DNA from 3 places in the Sphingomonas sp. AP28 genome. Region 1 is predicted to be linked to each of the others. Evidence: predicted binding sites of a transcription regulator. Region 1 holds the regulator's gene; each other region holds the start of a gene.
The links. The regulator LexA, encoded in region 1, represses DNA repair genes until DNA is damaged. The targets are predictions, from matches to a motif close to GTTCCNCNCTTGTTCT.
Positions count from the first base shown of each region.

Region 1 (4,985 bases):
ATCTGGGCGCGATCGGTGTCCGTGGCGCGACCCGTGCTCGGCGGCCCGACGATCGCGCGTTTCTCGGCGAAGGTCGAGGCGATCGAACCATTGGTGGCGCGCAAGCTGGTCCGGCTGACGCTACTGCCGGTCGGGAGGGGTGCGGAGACGGACGGGCAGCCGGTCGCCTTGCCGTACCGTGTCCGCGTCAATCTGGCAGAGGCGGATGCACCGAAGCTCTTGGGGACGGGGGCGATCGTCCGCCTGAGAGCCCGTCTGATGCCACCCCCTCTACCCGCGGTACCGGGCGCATATGATTTCGCTCGCGTCGCGTGGTTCGGCGGGATCGGCGCGACGGGGCGCGGCTTCGCACCGGTCGTCGTCACCACGCCGAGCGGATCTGGAGCCGGTATCCGCGTCGCACTCTCGCACCACATCGTATCGCGACTGGACGGCAGCGCGGGCGGGATCGCCGCCGCACTCGCGACCGGCGACGTCGGCGCGATCAGCGAGGAGGACTCGGAGGCGATGCGCCGCGCCTGGCTCGCGCATCTGCTGTCGGTAAGCGGATTGCACATTACGGCTGCGGTCGCGGCGACGATGCTGATCGTGTTGCGGTTGCTCGCGCTTAGTCCCAGGCTGGCGCTGCATGCGCGTTTGCCGTTGATCGCGGCGCTTGCCGGGGCGGCGGCAGCGATCGGGTACACGTTATTGACGGGAAGCCAGGTTCCGACGATCCGGTCGTGCGTCGCCGCGCTGCTCGTGCTGGCGGCACTGGCGATGGGACGCGAGGCGATGACCTTGCGCCTCGTTGCGGCGGGGGCGGCGTGCGTCATGCTGGTGCTCCCCGAATCGGCGGCGGGACCCAGCTTTCAGCTCTCGTTCGCGGCGATCACCGCAATCATGGCGCTGCACGAACATCCGACGATCCGCGCTTTTTTCGGACCGCATGAGGAGGGACGAGGCCGTCGTCTCACACGGGGCGTCGCGTCGCTGCTTCTCACGGGGCTGCTCGTCGAGTTCGCGCTGATGCCGATCGCGGTCTACCATTTCCACAAGGCGGGCTTGTACGGCGCGTTTGCCAATATAGTCGCGATCCCGCTGACGACGTTCGTGGTCATGCCGCTGGAGGCGCTGGCGTTGCTTCTGGATGCCGGCGGACTTGGGGCGCCGATCTGGTGGCTGGTTCAACGGTCGCTCGACGCGCTTCTCTGGCTCGCGCATGTCGTCGCCGGCGCGCCGGGATCGGTCCGATCGTTGCCCGCGATGCCCACGGCGGCATTCGCCTTGATGATCGTCGGCGGTATCTGGATCGCGCTATGGCGAACGCGCTGGCGGCGGCTGGGTTTACTGCCGCTCGCGGCTGGGGCGGTCTGGGCACTCGCGACACCCGCCCCGGACATTCTGATCACCGGCGACGGTCGCCACGTTGCGGTACGGACGGCCGCGGGGCTGGCTATGCTGCGCGATCGGGCGGGCGACTATACGCGGGACATGCTCGCCGAGAATGGTGGGGTGGGCGGCGAGCCCTTGTTGATGGCGGACCAGCCCGATGCGCGGTGCAGCCGCGATCTGTGTATGACCGACATCGCCTCTCGGGGACGGCCGTGGCGGATACTTGCAACCCGCAGTGCCTATATGGTCCCGATCGCTGAACTCATCGCCGCTTGTCGCACCGCCGACGTCGTCGTCAGCGAACGCGGTTTGCCGAACCACTGTGTGCCGCGATGGCTGAAACTGGACCGCCGTGTTATGCGGCATACGGGCGGCATCGCGCTGACCTTGGGGACGGGGACGGTCGTGACGATATTGAACGCCGGCGACCGCCACCCCTGGCGCGATCCGCCTGTCCTTGAGCGTCCTGCGCATCTTTTCAGATCGCGGCACGCTGAGTTTCACGATGGTACGTCTGGGTTTCGGGCCAACCGAAGTCGCTGGAAGAATGATGTTCACGCGAAAGCGCAAAGGCGCGAAGATGATGCGGTTCGGGAGACCGTCCCGAACTCCGCGAGCGATCGGGGAGCGTCGTCGCCTTGACCTCTTCGAAGTGAAGGTAGGCGCCCCCCCAAATGCAACATCTTCGCGCCTTAGCGCCTTCGCGCTATCCAAATCATCAGCCGAAGCACGCGGTGGTCGGCGTTGAACTTTCTCGCGGAGACGCGGAGCAGTGTCTCAGACGATGAACCGGACCAGTTTAATGGCTGTCCGGTGATTCATCCGTCGTCGTTTAAATCAGCCGGTTCTCCCCAAGCGCAACACCTCCGTGTCTCCGCGCCTCCGCGTGCACAAGATCTTGCGACCGCGCAGAGTAGGAGGCGGCGGCTCAGTCGTAGCGGCGGAGGATGCCGGAGAGTTTGCCTTGGACGCGGACTTGGGCGGGGGCGTAGCGTTGGGGGTCGTAGGCTCGGTTGGCGGGGTCGAGGCGGACCATGGCGCCTTCGCGGCGGAAGTATTTTAGGGTGGCTTCGCTGTCTTCGATCAGGGCCACGACGATCTCGCCGTCTCGCGCCGTTTCGGTGCGGCGGATCAGGGCGTAGTCGCCGTCGAGGATGCCGGCTTCGACCATCGAGTCGCCCGAGACTTCGAGAGCGTAGTGTTCGCCCGTGCCGAGCAACGCGGCGGGGACGGCTAGCATAGTGCTGCCTTCGAACGCCTCGATCGGGACGCCGGCGGCGATGCGGCCGTGGAGGGGGATCTCGATGACGTCGTTGGCCGGTTGTGGCGTCGCGGCGGCGGGGGCGGCCTTGACGTTCGACGCCTTCGACGGCGTTTTTTTCTCGGCACGCTCTGGCATTCGCAGCACCTCGAGCGCGCGCGCGCGGTTCGGCAGGCGGCGGATGAAGTTGCGCTCCTCGAGCGCGCTGATCAGACGGTGGACGCCCGACTTCGACTTGAGGTCGAGGGCGTCCTTCATCTCCTCGAACGACGGCGAGACGCCGGTATCGTTGAGGCGATCGTTGATGAAGCAGACGAGTTCGTGCTGCTTGCGCGTGAGCATGGCGGTTCTCCGTCCGGAACAGACTGGGAACTTCTATGGAACATAATTAACGCCGTCAAGCGCTCGCTTCACGCGATCACAAGGATTTCCGCCGATTCGCCTGTCTTTGCAACCGGAGCGTTGCCGGGGCGGACGATGAGGCAGGTAGAGCGGGCTAGTGTCAGGAGCATCGAGCTGTCCTGGATCGTCGAGGCATAGGCTTTGCCGTCGCGCAGTTCGGCGCGGAGATAGTCGGTGCGGGCGTTGTTCGCGAGGAGGTCTTCGCCGAGCAGCGCGTGGGTCGACTGGGGGAGCGGGTTGCGTGCGCCCGCCATGTGCGCGACGACGGGTTTGACGAACAACGTCGCGGTGACGAACGCGGAGACCGGATTGCCGGGGAGACCGAGCACCATCATCTCGCCGATCCGGCCGGCCATCATCGGCTTGCCGGGGCGCAGCGCGATCCGCCAGAAATCGATCGTCCCGCCGGCGGCTTCGATTGCGGGACGGACGAGGTCGTGGTCGCCGACCGATGCGCCGCCGGTGGTGACGAGCAGGTCTGCCTCGACGCTGGCGAAGGCGTCGCGGAGGATCTCGAGATTATCGGGGAGGATGCCGAGATCGACGATGTCGACGGGCATGTCGGCGAGCATCGCGGCGAGCATGATGCCGTTCGATTCGGGGAGCGCGACGCCGTCGGTGGTCGAGCCGGGGGGGACGAGTTCGTCGCCGGTGGCGGCGACGGCGACGCGGACGCGGCGGTTGACGGTGAGGCTGCCATGGCCGCCGGTTGCGGCGACGGCGATGCGCGCGGGGCTGAGGCGGTCGCCGGCGGCAATCAGGCGGGTGCCGGTCGAGAAGTCGAGGCCCTTGCGGCGGGTGTTGCGGCCGAGCGTTGGCGGGCCTTCGCCGGCCAGGATCAGGGTTTCGCCGTCACGCGCGGCTTCTTCCTGGACCATGACGGTGTCCGCGCCGTCGGGCATGGCGGCGCCGGTGAAGATGCGGGTGGCTTGGCCCGGGGCGACGTGGCCTGCGAAGGGGCGACCGGCGGCGCTTTCGCCGATGACGGTCCAGGGGCCGGGGAGGTCTTCGAAGCGGATCGCGTAGCCGTCCATCGCCGAGAGATCTGCGGCGGGCTGCGTGCGGCGGGCGAGGATGTCCTCGGCGGCCCAGCGGCCGGCGGCTTCGCGTAGCGTCACGGTCTCGTGGCCGACGCGGGGGGCCATGGTGAAGAGGCGGGACTGGGCTTCGGCGACGGGGACTAGGGTCATGCGTAAGGCTCTGTTTCTGGGCGGCTCTCCTGCTGGAAGTGCAGGAAGTTCACACGCTGGGAGACATTTGGCGGGCGCGGTTCTGAGGTTCAGGTTTGGAACGGTCTCGTCCGGTGGAAGGTCCGGTGGGAGGGGATAGTTTTCGGGTGTCTGGCGCTTTGCCATGGGTTTGGGATGTAGGACAGATGTTGTCGAGACTCCGGTGGGCGGCGGGACGGTCCGTTGCTCTCTGCGATGCTTGATATCGAACATTTGCGACATCCTTCTTGTTCTCCCGCGAAGGCGGGAGCCCAGACTGGGTCCCCGCCTTCGCGGGGAAACATCGGTTTGGCGGGCGTCGCGCTTCGTTACTGTGACCTTCCCAATTGGGCCCCGGCCTTCGCCGGGGTGGCGCTGGGGGGATGGTCTGCCGCCACTTTCTTCCGGGCCGGCGAGTGGATGCGCGTGATCGCCTGTCGCCTCTCCAAACGCTCGGCCAGCGCGGGTTCATCGCTTGCGGGGCTTTGTTTGGGGGAAAGACACACCAGATCAGTATGATGACACGCAATCAGCCTCGGGCGAGAGACAGGATCGGGGCGGCGGTGGGTGCTGTCCTGTTGCAGGGGGTGCTGGGCTATGCGCTGCTTAACGGGCTGGTGGTGCCGATGCCAGCAGCGGTGAGCGATGCGTTGAAGGTGTTCGATGCGGCGCCGCCTCCGCCACCGCCGCCCGAGGAGAAGGTGCGGCCTCGGCCTTCATCTAGCCGCAAGCCGGAGGGG
Region 1 is NZ_CM155283.1:821,552-826,536, reverse strand. Features, by position in the region: gene AC1MH0_RS03595 (ComEC/Rec2 family competence protein) at 1-2,016, shown strand, start outside; gene lexA (transcriptional repressor LexA) at 2,303-2,977, opposite strand; gene AC1MH0_RS03585 (molybdopterin molybdotransferase MoeA) at 3,046-4,227, opposite strand; gene AC1MH0_RS03580 (energy transducer TonB) at 4,809-4,985, shown strand, end outside.

Region 2 (4,985 bases), 1.3 Mb from region 1:
AGGAAGACGAGGCTGGCGAGGATAAGCCCTTTCAACGCGCCGAACCCGAAGCCGAGCGCGCGATCGACCGGGCCGAGGATCGAGGTTCGCGTCCGGGCACCGATCGCGTTGGCCACCAGGCGGCCCCCGATATAGGTCACCCCGGTAATGATCGCGAAGGCGAGCACCGCGGCCCCACCCACCGTGCCGATCATCGGCGACAGCGCCGCGGCGAGCGGGATATGAAACAGCTTCAGCATCGCCACCATCGCCACCCAGGCGAACATCGACAGCACTTCGGTAACGAAGCCGCGGATCAGGCCGAGCACCGCCGACCCGGCGACGGCAAGCAGGACGACGATGTCTAGCGCGGAGAGGTTCATGCTGTCTGGAATAGGGACGCAGGGGCCGAACCGCTAGTGCGCGCAGTCGTCGACGCGGTCAGCCCCGTCGGTGGCGACTGCGTAAACCCGGAACGGCCGGCTGGACGATGGGTGCATCAACCGCCCCTTCCCTTGTGATTGGAACCGAAAACCGCGTAGCGCTCGCGCCATGCGGCAACTTCGCCCTGGAGATGCGCGGGCGCGGCGCCTCCCGAAAGAACGAAGCGCGCGACGTCGTTGTCGGGATGCATCAGCATCTTCTGTGCCCCGTCGCTGAACCAGACCGGGACGAGCTGGTCGCACACGCTGTCCAGCACGGTGGCCGCCATGCCGTTGGCAATCGCGTCGCTGCCGGCGAGCAGGCGGACGTTGATCGAGATGCCTTCGAAGCAGTTCTGTGGTTGGTCGACGAAATTGATCGAGACGAGCAAGCCGGACCGATCGGGTCGGGCCTCGTCGGGCAGGCTCGCCGCCCGCCGCCAGACGCAGAACCAGGTTCGGCAGATCCGGGGGCGGACCGCATGGATTCCGCACCCTCGTCCCGTAAGGTGGATACACGGCGTTCCCGCAGGCTTGGCGAGTTCGGGCGTGTCGACGACGAGTTCGGTGCAGCACGCGGTGCACGCCCCGCAATCCCGATCGGCTAGGACGGGGCCCAACAGCGCGGTTTCCAAGTCGGCATATGGTTGCATCTGCGCGCGCGCGTCCGTCGGGGTCGGTGTGTCACGCCAATCCACAATTCAATTCCCTTCGGAATCCACCGTGAAAACCATCGGCTTGCCCCGCGACATTGGCTCCCACCCCGCAGCTAAGGCCGCACGCACGCCGCGAGCGATCGTCGCGTCGTCGATCTGGAGCCGTCCGCGCGGCAAGCCCTTCAACAGGCGCTTCGGCGCCGGGAACTCGAGCAGCGCTTCGCGTTTGGCGTCGTCCTGCAACAGCGAGATCGTCATGCCCTTCCAGCCTTCGGCATCCGTGTGTTGCGGTTCGCGCTGGAGGTGCCAGTCGTATCGGGTGCCGTCGACCTCGACGGTACCGGTATTGCTTTTCGTGTTCGCCATGCGGGCGGCCATAGCATGGCTGTCGCGAGAGGCCATGTGTTGGGCTTGTTGCGGATTTGCGGGACGCGGTGCCGTTGCGTGGTTGGGTCGATCAGTGCGTGACGATAGCAGTGAGTGCACCACCCCGGCGGAGGCCGGGGCCCAATTGGAGCGGTCGTGATGGCTAAGCGCGGCGATCGCCAGCAGCGTTTCCCAATTGGGCCCCGGCCTCCGCCGGGGTGGTGCTGTCCTTTGAATAAACCGTGCCGAACAATCAAAAGGGTGACCAGGTACGCGGCTTTGAGCGCTAATTACCCTATCGGCCATGAAAGTACGGCTCAACACCGTCACGACCGCTGCCATGTTCTCCCGCGAAGGCGGGAGTCCAGTCTGGGTCCCCGCCTTCGCGGGGAAACAAGGTTTCTGGTGCCTAACCACGCCCCATCATGTGGTCGACGAACGACGCCAGCGTCTTGAACCCCGAGAGTTTCATCCCGCTCTTCTCACCCGTCATCGACGCCGGCACCAATGCGCGTTCGAAGCCAAGCTTGCTCGCCTCCTTCAATCGAAGCGGCCCATGCGCGACCGGGCGGATCTCGCCCGACAGCGCCACTTCGCCGAACGCCACCGCGTCGACCGGGACCGGTCGCTCCGACATCGCCGAGATCAGCGCCGCCGCCACCGCCAGATCCGCCGCGGGATCCTGTACGCGGTAGCCGCCGGCGATGTTCAGATACACTTCGGCGTTGGAGAAGCTCAGACCGCACCGCGCTTCCAGCACGGCCAGGATCATCGCGAGACGCCCCGAATCCCAGCCGACGACCGCACGCCTCGGTGTCGCACCCGACGCCAAGCGTACCGTCAACGCCTGAATCTCGACCAGCACCGGCCGCGTTCCTTCGAGCGCCGGGAACACCGTCGCCCCCGTCATCGCGTCGTCGCGGTGGGTCAGGAACAGCGAGGACGGGTTGCCGACCTCCGCCAGCCCTTCGGTCTGCATCGAGAACACGCCGATCTCGTCGGTGCCGCCAAAGCGGTTCTTGATTGCGCGGAGGATGCGGTATTGATGGCTGCGCTCGCCCTCGAAGCTCAGCACCGTGTCGACCATGTGCTCGAGCACGCGGGGGCCGGCGATCGAGCCGTCCTTCGTCACGTGCCCGACCAGGACGACGGCAGTCCCGCGTTCCTTTGCGAAACGGATCAGCTCTTGCGCCGACGCGCGCACCTGGCTGACGGTGCCGGGGGCGCCTTCGATCAGGTCGGAGTGCATCGTCTGGATCGAATCGATCACGAGCATCGCCGGCGGTCGCGTCTGCAATGTCGTCAGGATGTCGCGGGTCGAGGTCGCCGCCGCGAGTTGCACCGGCGCATTGCCGAGCCCGAGCCGTCGCGCGCGCAACCGAACCTGATCCGCCGCTTCCTCGCCCGAGACATACGCGACCGACTGCCCGGCAAGCGCCATCTTCGCCGCCGCCTGCAACAACAGCGTCGACTTGCCGATCCCCGGATCGCCGCCGATCAGCGTTGCCGACCCCTCGACGAACCCGCCCCCCAGCGCACGATCGAGTTCGGCGATGCCGGTCGCCATCCGGTCTGGCAGCTTGATTTCGGCATCGAGCCCGACGAGCTGGATCGCGCGGCCGCCGGTCTGAAGATTATGCTTCGAATGGAACGGCGTAGCGGCAGTGTTCGCCTCCTCGACCAGCGTGTTCCACTCGCTGCAATCGGCGCATTGCCCCGCCCAGCGGTGCGATACCGATCCGCAGGCCTGACATACGTAACGCTTCTGGGGTTTCGCCATGCCCCCGATGTACGAGAACGATACGGGAACATCAATGGGTGGCGGCCGGCCTATGTTGCGGATTTAGTGGCGCTTGGCGGCGCACGGCGTTATCCGCGCGACGATGCACGCCACCGACCTGCGCATCGCCCTGTTCAGCGGCAACTATAATTACGTACGCGATGGCGCAAACCAGGCGCTGAACCTGCTCGTCGGCCATCTGCTGGCGAAGGGCGTGACGGTGCGTGTCTATTCGCCGACCAACGCCAGGCCCGCCTTCCCGCCGACCGGCGATCTGGTCGCGGTGCCGTCGCTGCCGCTGCCTGCCGGGCGCGGCGAATACAAGATGGCGCGCGGGCTACCGGCCGCGATCCGTCGCGACCTGGATGCGTTCGCGCCGAACATCGTCCATGTGTCGGCCCCCGATTTCCTCGGCCACCGCGCGATCAGCTATGGCCGCCGCAACGGCATCGCGACGGTCGCCTCGCTGCACACGCGGTTCGAGACGTATTTCCGCTATTACCGGATGGCGTTCTTCGAACCGATCATGGTGAAGATCCTGACGCGCTTCTACAACCGCGTCGACGAAGTGCTGGTGCCGGGCCGCGGCATGGCGGAGATCGTCCGCGACTGGGGCGTGACGACGCCGACCGCGATCTGGTCGCGCGGGGTGAACCACGATCGATTCACGCCGACACGCCGCGATCTCGAGTGGCGGCGCGCGCGGGGAATTGCAGACGGCGAGGTTGCTGTCGGGTTTCTCGGGCGGCTAGTAAAGGAGAAGGGTCTCGACGTTTTCGCCGACGTGATCCGGACGCTGGAACAGCGCGGCGTGCGCCACAAGGTGCTGGTGATCGGCGAGGGCCCCGCGCGGAGCTGGTTCGCGGAGCGTGTACCGGGGGCGATCTTCGCGGGGTTCCAATCGGGCGACGATCTCGGCCGCGCGGTCGCGTCGATGGACGTGTTCTTCAATCCGAGCGTGACCGAGACGTTCGGCAACGTGACGCTGGAGGCCATGGCGGCGGGTGTGCCCGTCGTTGCCGCTCGCGCATCGGGTGCGGTCGGATTGGTCGATGACGGCGTGACGGGGTTTCTCGTGCCGCCGACGGATATTGCCGGGTACGCGGATGCGATCGGGCGGATCGTCTCGGAGCCGGGCCTGCGCGAGACGATGGGCTGGGCCGGGCACGACAAGGTCGCCGGGTATCTGTGGGATACGATCAACCAGACCGTCCTGGACACGTATCTCGAGGTGATGGCGCGGCGGGGTAAGTGATGCCCTGATCTGCCCCCCTCCCTGAAAGGGAGGGGTTGGGGGTGGGTCGGCTTCCGCATGTTCAGGCGTAGATGGCTCGAACCGGCCTACCCACCCCCGGCCCCTCCCTTTCAGGGAGGGGGCAGGTTGCACTTCGCTCAGGGCGCGGTCACCCAGTCGAACGTCAACGGCGCCTCGCGGAAGGCGAAGCGGTCGAGGTGGCTCGACACCACCCCACGCATCCGCTCGACGTCCTCTGCCTCCGGCACCGTCAGCGCGACGTCCAGCGTTTCGCTGTCCGCGCGCATCTCGAGCACGGCGCCGTTCGGGAAGGCGATGCGGCCTTCTTCCTCCGAGAAGGTGACCTCCATCTTGTGGCTCCAGTGCTTGGCAAGCTGCTGGAGATACTTGCTCGCCGAATGCGTCGGCACCCTCGCGACCGAGACGCTCACTTGAGCCGCTCGATCTTCTGCGCCGCCTCGTCGAGCAGCGCCGCGACTTCGTGCAGCGTATCCTCGTTGACGTCCTCGCGCATCAGCCGGTGCTGG
Region 2 is NZ_CM155283.1:3,720,808-3,725,792, reverse strand. Features, by position in the region: gene AC1MH0_RS17135 (CvpA family protein) at 1-362, opposite strand, end outside; gene AC1MH0_RS17130 (YkgJ family cysteine cluster protein) at 479-1,054, opposite strand; gene AC1MH0_RS17125 (hypothetical protein) at 1,103-1,435, opposite strand; gene radA (DNA repair protein RadA) at 1,833-3,203, opposite strand; gene AC1MH0_RS17115 (glycosyltransferase family 4 protein) at 3,307-4,458, shown strand; gene AC1MH0_RS17110 (DUF2218 domain-containing protein) at 4,596-4,889, opposite strand; gene AC1MH0_RS17105 (PadR family transcriptional regulator) at 4,886-4,985, opposite strand, start outside.
Region 2: a site for LexA is predicted at 3,218-3,233, ahead of radA (DNA repair protein RadA). Genes of this name have one in related genera too.

Region 3 (4,985 bases), 1.0 Mb from region 1:
CGGCGAAATCACCCGCAAGGGCGTGGTGAGCGACCTCGATCCACGGGAGTCGTGCTGCGAGTTCGCTCGCTTCGTCTTCGGTGGCGTCGAGCAGTATCACGATGCGGGTAAACGCCGTGCTGTATCTCGTGGCGATGTCGACGATGTCGTTAGCGTCGGCGGGCCGCGCCATGATGCCGAGGCCTATTGCGTGTGGCAAGGTCGTCGCGGGAGTCGAATGCGCTCGACCGGGACCGTAATCCGGGGGAAAACGTACGGAGCCGTCAGCGAGATCGATGGGTTCGACTTCGAAGCCGAACCGCCAGGCCGCATTCCGCAATCCCGCCGGATCGAGCCTCCAGCGCTCGGCCGGATCGCGCTCCAGATCCACCAGCCCACTTTCGAGCCGTGCGACAATGTCATGCGCCACCGCACCGATTTCGCTTACGTCGCGGACCAGCAGGCGGCAGTGGCTACATTCGCACCAGTCTTCGCGCGCGAGCCAGTCCCAATTCCCGCATATCGAGCATCGTAATTGCATCGTTCCCGCAACCCTCAGCGGACTGAAGCTGTTCCCGCACCTCACTGGCATCGGGCCTATCCCGACGAACCGCCGTCACCCTGACGAAGGTCAGGAGGACGGATCGCGCTCAATATCCCAGCGAATGCGCTACCGTCAGCAGCAACCAGTACAGCCCGCCCGACAGCAGCATCGCCACCGGCAGGGTCATCACCCAGGCCAGCGCCATGTTCATGACCGTCCGCCGCTGCAACCCGGCGCCATTGGCGACGCTCGCGCCGGCAACACCCGACGACAGGATGTGCGTGGTCGACACCGGCATGCCGAATCGAACCGCCAGCAGGATCGTCGCCGCCGCGACCAGTTCGGCCGACGCGCCCATGCCGTAGGTCAAATGCGTCTTGCCGATCCGCTCACCCACAGTGACGACGATCCGCTTCCACCCGACCATCGTGCCCAAGCCCAGCGCGAGCGCGACGGTGACCTTCACCCAGGTCGGGATATAGCGCGTGCCTTGCTCAAGCCCGCTATTGTAGCTCTTGAGCGTCGTGATCTCCTGCACCGTGAACCGGCTTTGCGCGGCTTTGTCCTCGGCGATCAGCTTGGTCGTATCGAGCACGAGGTACATGTCGTTGCGTAGGTTCGGGGTCGCCGCGGCGGGCACCTTGCCGAGCGAGCCATAACCCTCGATCCGGCTCGACACGTCGTCCGACAGCGTCGCCAGCGCGGCATAGATGACCGGGTCGGCGACGTGCTTGGTCTTCAGAGCCTGCGTGACCTGCGCCCGCGAGGTGGCGACGTCGGCCGGCGCACCATTGGCATGCGCGCGGTAGGCGGCCGATGCGGCCTGCGCCGACTGCACGAATGCGGGCATCGCGCTCTCGGGCATCGTCCGGTTGAGCGCATAGGCGGTCGGCGCGCAGCCGATCAGGATGAGCATGATCAGGCCCATCCCCTTTTGCCCGTCGTTGCTGCCGTGCGCGAAGCTGACCGCGGTGCAGGTGCCGATCAGCAGCGCACGGATGCCGCGCGGCGGTGGCGTCTGGCCTTCCGGCGCCTCGTACAGTTTCTTGTCGTGCAGGAAGAGTTTCATCACGAGCAGCAGCAACAGCGCACCGACGAACCCAATGATCGGGCTGAATGCGAGCGCGGAAAGGACTTTCCAGACCTGCACCATGTCGACGCCCGACGTGCCATCCGCACCGCCGCCGTTGATGATCTGGTTGGCGAGGCCGACGCCGAGGATCGAGCCGATCAGTGCGTGGCTCGACGAATTGGGCAGCCCCGCCGCCCAGGTCGCGAGGTTCCAGACGATCGCCGCGAGCAGCAGCGCGAAGATCATCGCGAACCCGCCGACGCTGCCGACGTTGAGGATAAGGTCGACCGGCAGCAGCGTCACGATCGAATACGCCACCGCGCCCGACGACAGCATCACGCCGAGGAAGTTGAAGAACCCCGACCACACGACCGCGAGCGGCGCGGGCATCGAATGCGTGTAGATGACGGTCGCGACTGCGTTGGCGGTGTCGTGGAATCCGTTCACGAACTCGAAACCAAGCGCGATCAGCAGCGCCAGCGCGAGGAACGCGAACGCCCCGCCCGCCAGGCTCTCGCCGACCTGCGCGGTGTCGAACGCGATGCTGAACCCGGCATAGGCAAGCCCGCCGATCAGCACGGCGAGGAATATCCACCGCCCCGCCGGGTGCAGCGAATGGTCGAGCTTGGGACCGGTGTGCGGCATCGACGCCTTCGCGCTCGAATCAGCCGTCATCGCGTCTGGTGCAAATGTGGAGGTTGCCATGGGAATGTGCAGTCGGCCCTTACGATGACAATCTTATGACAGATACAAATCAAGCGACGCTTCGGCCTGATATGGGACGCCGCCTTATCGATCCTCCCCCGCCAGGGGGGAGGTGGCACCGAAGGTGACGGAGGGGGTGAACACGGCACAGCGGTTTCCCCTGACCTCCCCCTCCATCCGGCAAGCGTCAGCAAGCTCTCCCTCGTGGGAAAGATCGTTCGCGGGAACGCGTCGCCTCAAGCCCTCAGCGTACCGCACCGATGCTGGCGAGTTGCGTCCCGCTCCGCCCGAACAGCGCGGCCATCTTCACGTCCGCATCGGCGGTCATTTCCTTGCGGCACTGGTGCGCATCGGCGAGCGCATCGAGACCGCTGGTACGCGGCTGGCACGCACTGGCGATCGCCGATCGCAGCCGACGCTGGAATGCGGACCGCCCTGCGTCGTTGGACAGATCGAGGCCCGCACGCGATACGCGCACCGACACCGGCTCACGCACGGAACTGGCCGACGCGGCCGTGGAAAACAGGCACGCTCCGACGATCGCCGCCGAAGCGACGCTGATGAAAAGCTTCATGATGATGTTCCTCAAATGGTCCTGCGGTCCGCAAGGCTATGCCTGCGGGCGACGGCGCCAGCGCGTCGGGACACCTTTCTGGGTGCGGCATCTCCGACCACGAACCACGTCGCTGCGCATCCCCTAGGCGCGGTTCGTGACATCTGCGCGACGGTTTGGCAACGTTTCAAAGGTTGCCCGATCGGCCCCCGTTCCCTACCTGTTCACCGGTGAACCAGATCGCCCAAACGTCCGCGCCGCAAGCAGAACCGCCTTATCTCCGCGGCCTCAATCCGCCGCAGCGCGAGGCGGTGCTGACCACCGACGGCCCAGTCCTGATCATCGCCGGCGCCGGCACCGGCAAGACCGCGGCGCTGACCGCTCGGCTCGCGCACCTGATCTTTACCAAGAAGGCATGGCCGTCCGAAATCCTGAGCGTCACCTTCACCAACAAGGCCGCGCGCGAGATGCGCGAGCGGGTCGGTCGGCTGGTCGGCGATGCGGTCGAGGGCATGCCGTGGCTTGGCACCTTCCACGCGATCGCGGCGAAGATGCTGCGCCGCCATGCCGAACTGGTCGGGCTGCAATCGAACTTCACGATCCTCGATACCGACGACCAGTTGCGTTTGCTCAAGCAGCTGATCCTCGCCGCCGACATCGACGAAAAGCGCTTCCCGACGCGCAGCCTCGCCGGGCTGATCGACCAGTGGAAGAACAAGGGCCTCGTCCCCGCCGATATCGATGCGGGCGAGAGCGAGCGTTACGCCAACGGCCGCGGCGGCGAGCTGTACCAGCAATACCAGACGCGGCTGATCGCGCTCAACGCGTGCGATTTCGGCGACCTGCTGCTCCACATGCTGGTGATCCTGAAGACGCACCGCGACGTGCTCGCCCAGTATCAGCAGCGCTTCAAATACATCATGGTCGACGAGTATCAGGACACCAACTCGTCGCAATATCTCTGGCTGCGGCTGCTCGCGCAGGAGCGCAAGAATATCGCCTGCGTCGGCGACGACGACCAGTCGATCTATTCGTGGCGCGGCGCGCAGGTCGAGAACATCCTGAAGTTCGAGCGCGACTTCCCCGGCGCGAAGGTCATCCGCCTCGAACAGAATTACCGCAGCACGCCGCACATCCTCGGCGCCGCGTCGGGCGTGATCGCCAACAACGGCGGGCGGCTCGGCAAGCAGCTCTGGACCGAGCGTGACGTCGGCGAGAAGGTGAAGGTCATCGGCGTCTGGGACGGCCCTGAGGAAGCGCGGCGGGTTGGCGAGGAGATCGACATCGTCCGCCGCTCGGGCAAGAGCCTCGACGAGGTGGCGATCCTGGTCCGCGCGCAGCACCAGACGCGTGAGTTCGAGGACCGCTTCATCGCGATCGGCATGCCGTACAAGATCGTCGGCGGCTTCCGCTTCTACGAACGCGCCGAAATCCGCGACGCGCTGGCGTACCTCCGCGTGGTCAACCAGCCCGCGGACGACCTCGCCTTCGAACGCATCGTCAACGTCCCCAAGCGTGGCCTCGGCGACAAGGCGGTCGCGCGCATCCACCAGCTCGCGCGCGCCACCGGTACGCCGCTGACCACCGCCGCCGCGCGCATCCTCGACACCGACGAACTGACCGGGGCTGCGAAGAAATCGCTCGGCCGGCTGGTCGGCGACATCGCGCGCTGGCGCGACATGGCGACCAGCCTGCCGCACGCCGAACTCGCGCGGCAGTTGCTCGACGAGAGCGGCTACACCGCGATGTACCAGGCCGAGAAATCGGTCGAGGCCACCGGCCGCCTGGAGAACCTCAGCGAGCTCGTCCGCGCGATGGAGGAGTACGACTCACTTGGCGCGTTCCTCGAACACGTGTCGCTGGTGATGGACAACGAGGGCGGCGCGCAGGATCCGCAGGTCACGATCATGACCATCCACGCCGCCAAGGGGCTCGAATACGACACGGTGTTCCTGGTCGGCTGGGAGGAGGGCCTGTTCCCGTCGCAGCGCTCGCTCGACGAAGGCGGCGTGAAGAGCCTGGAGGAGGAACGCCGCCTCGCCTATGTCGCGATAACCCGTGCCCGGCGACTGGCGGTCATCATCCACGCCGCCAACCGCCGCATCTACGGCCAGTGGAACTCGTCGATCCCC
Region 3 is NZ_CM155283.1:3,947,287-3,952,271, reverse strand. Features, by position in the region: gene AC1MH0_RS18310 (glycosyltransferase family protein) at 1-520, opposite strand, end outside; gene AC1MH0_RS18305 (inorganic phosphate transporter) at 630-2,270, opposite strand; gene AC1MH0_RS18300 (UrcA family protein) at 2,545-2,874, opposite strand; gene AC1MH0_RS18295 (ATP-dependent helicase) at 3,093-4,985, shown strand, end outside.
Region 3: a site for LexA is predicted at 3,065-3,080, ahead of AC1MH0_RS18295 (ATP-dependent helicase). Genes of this name have one in related genera too.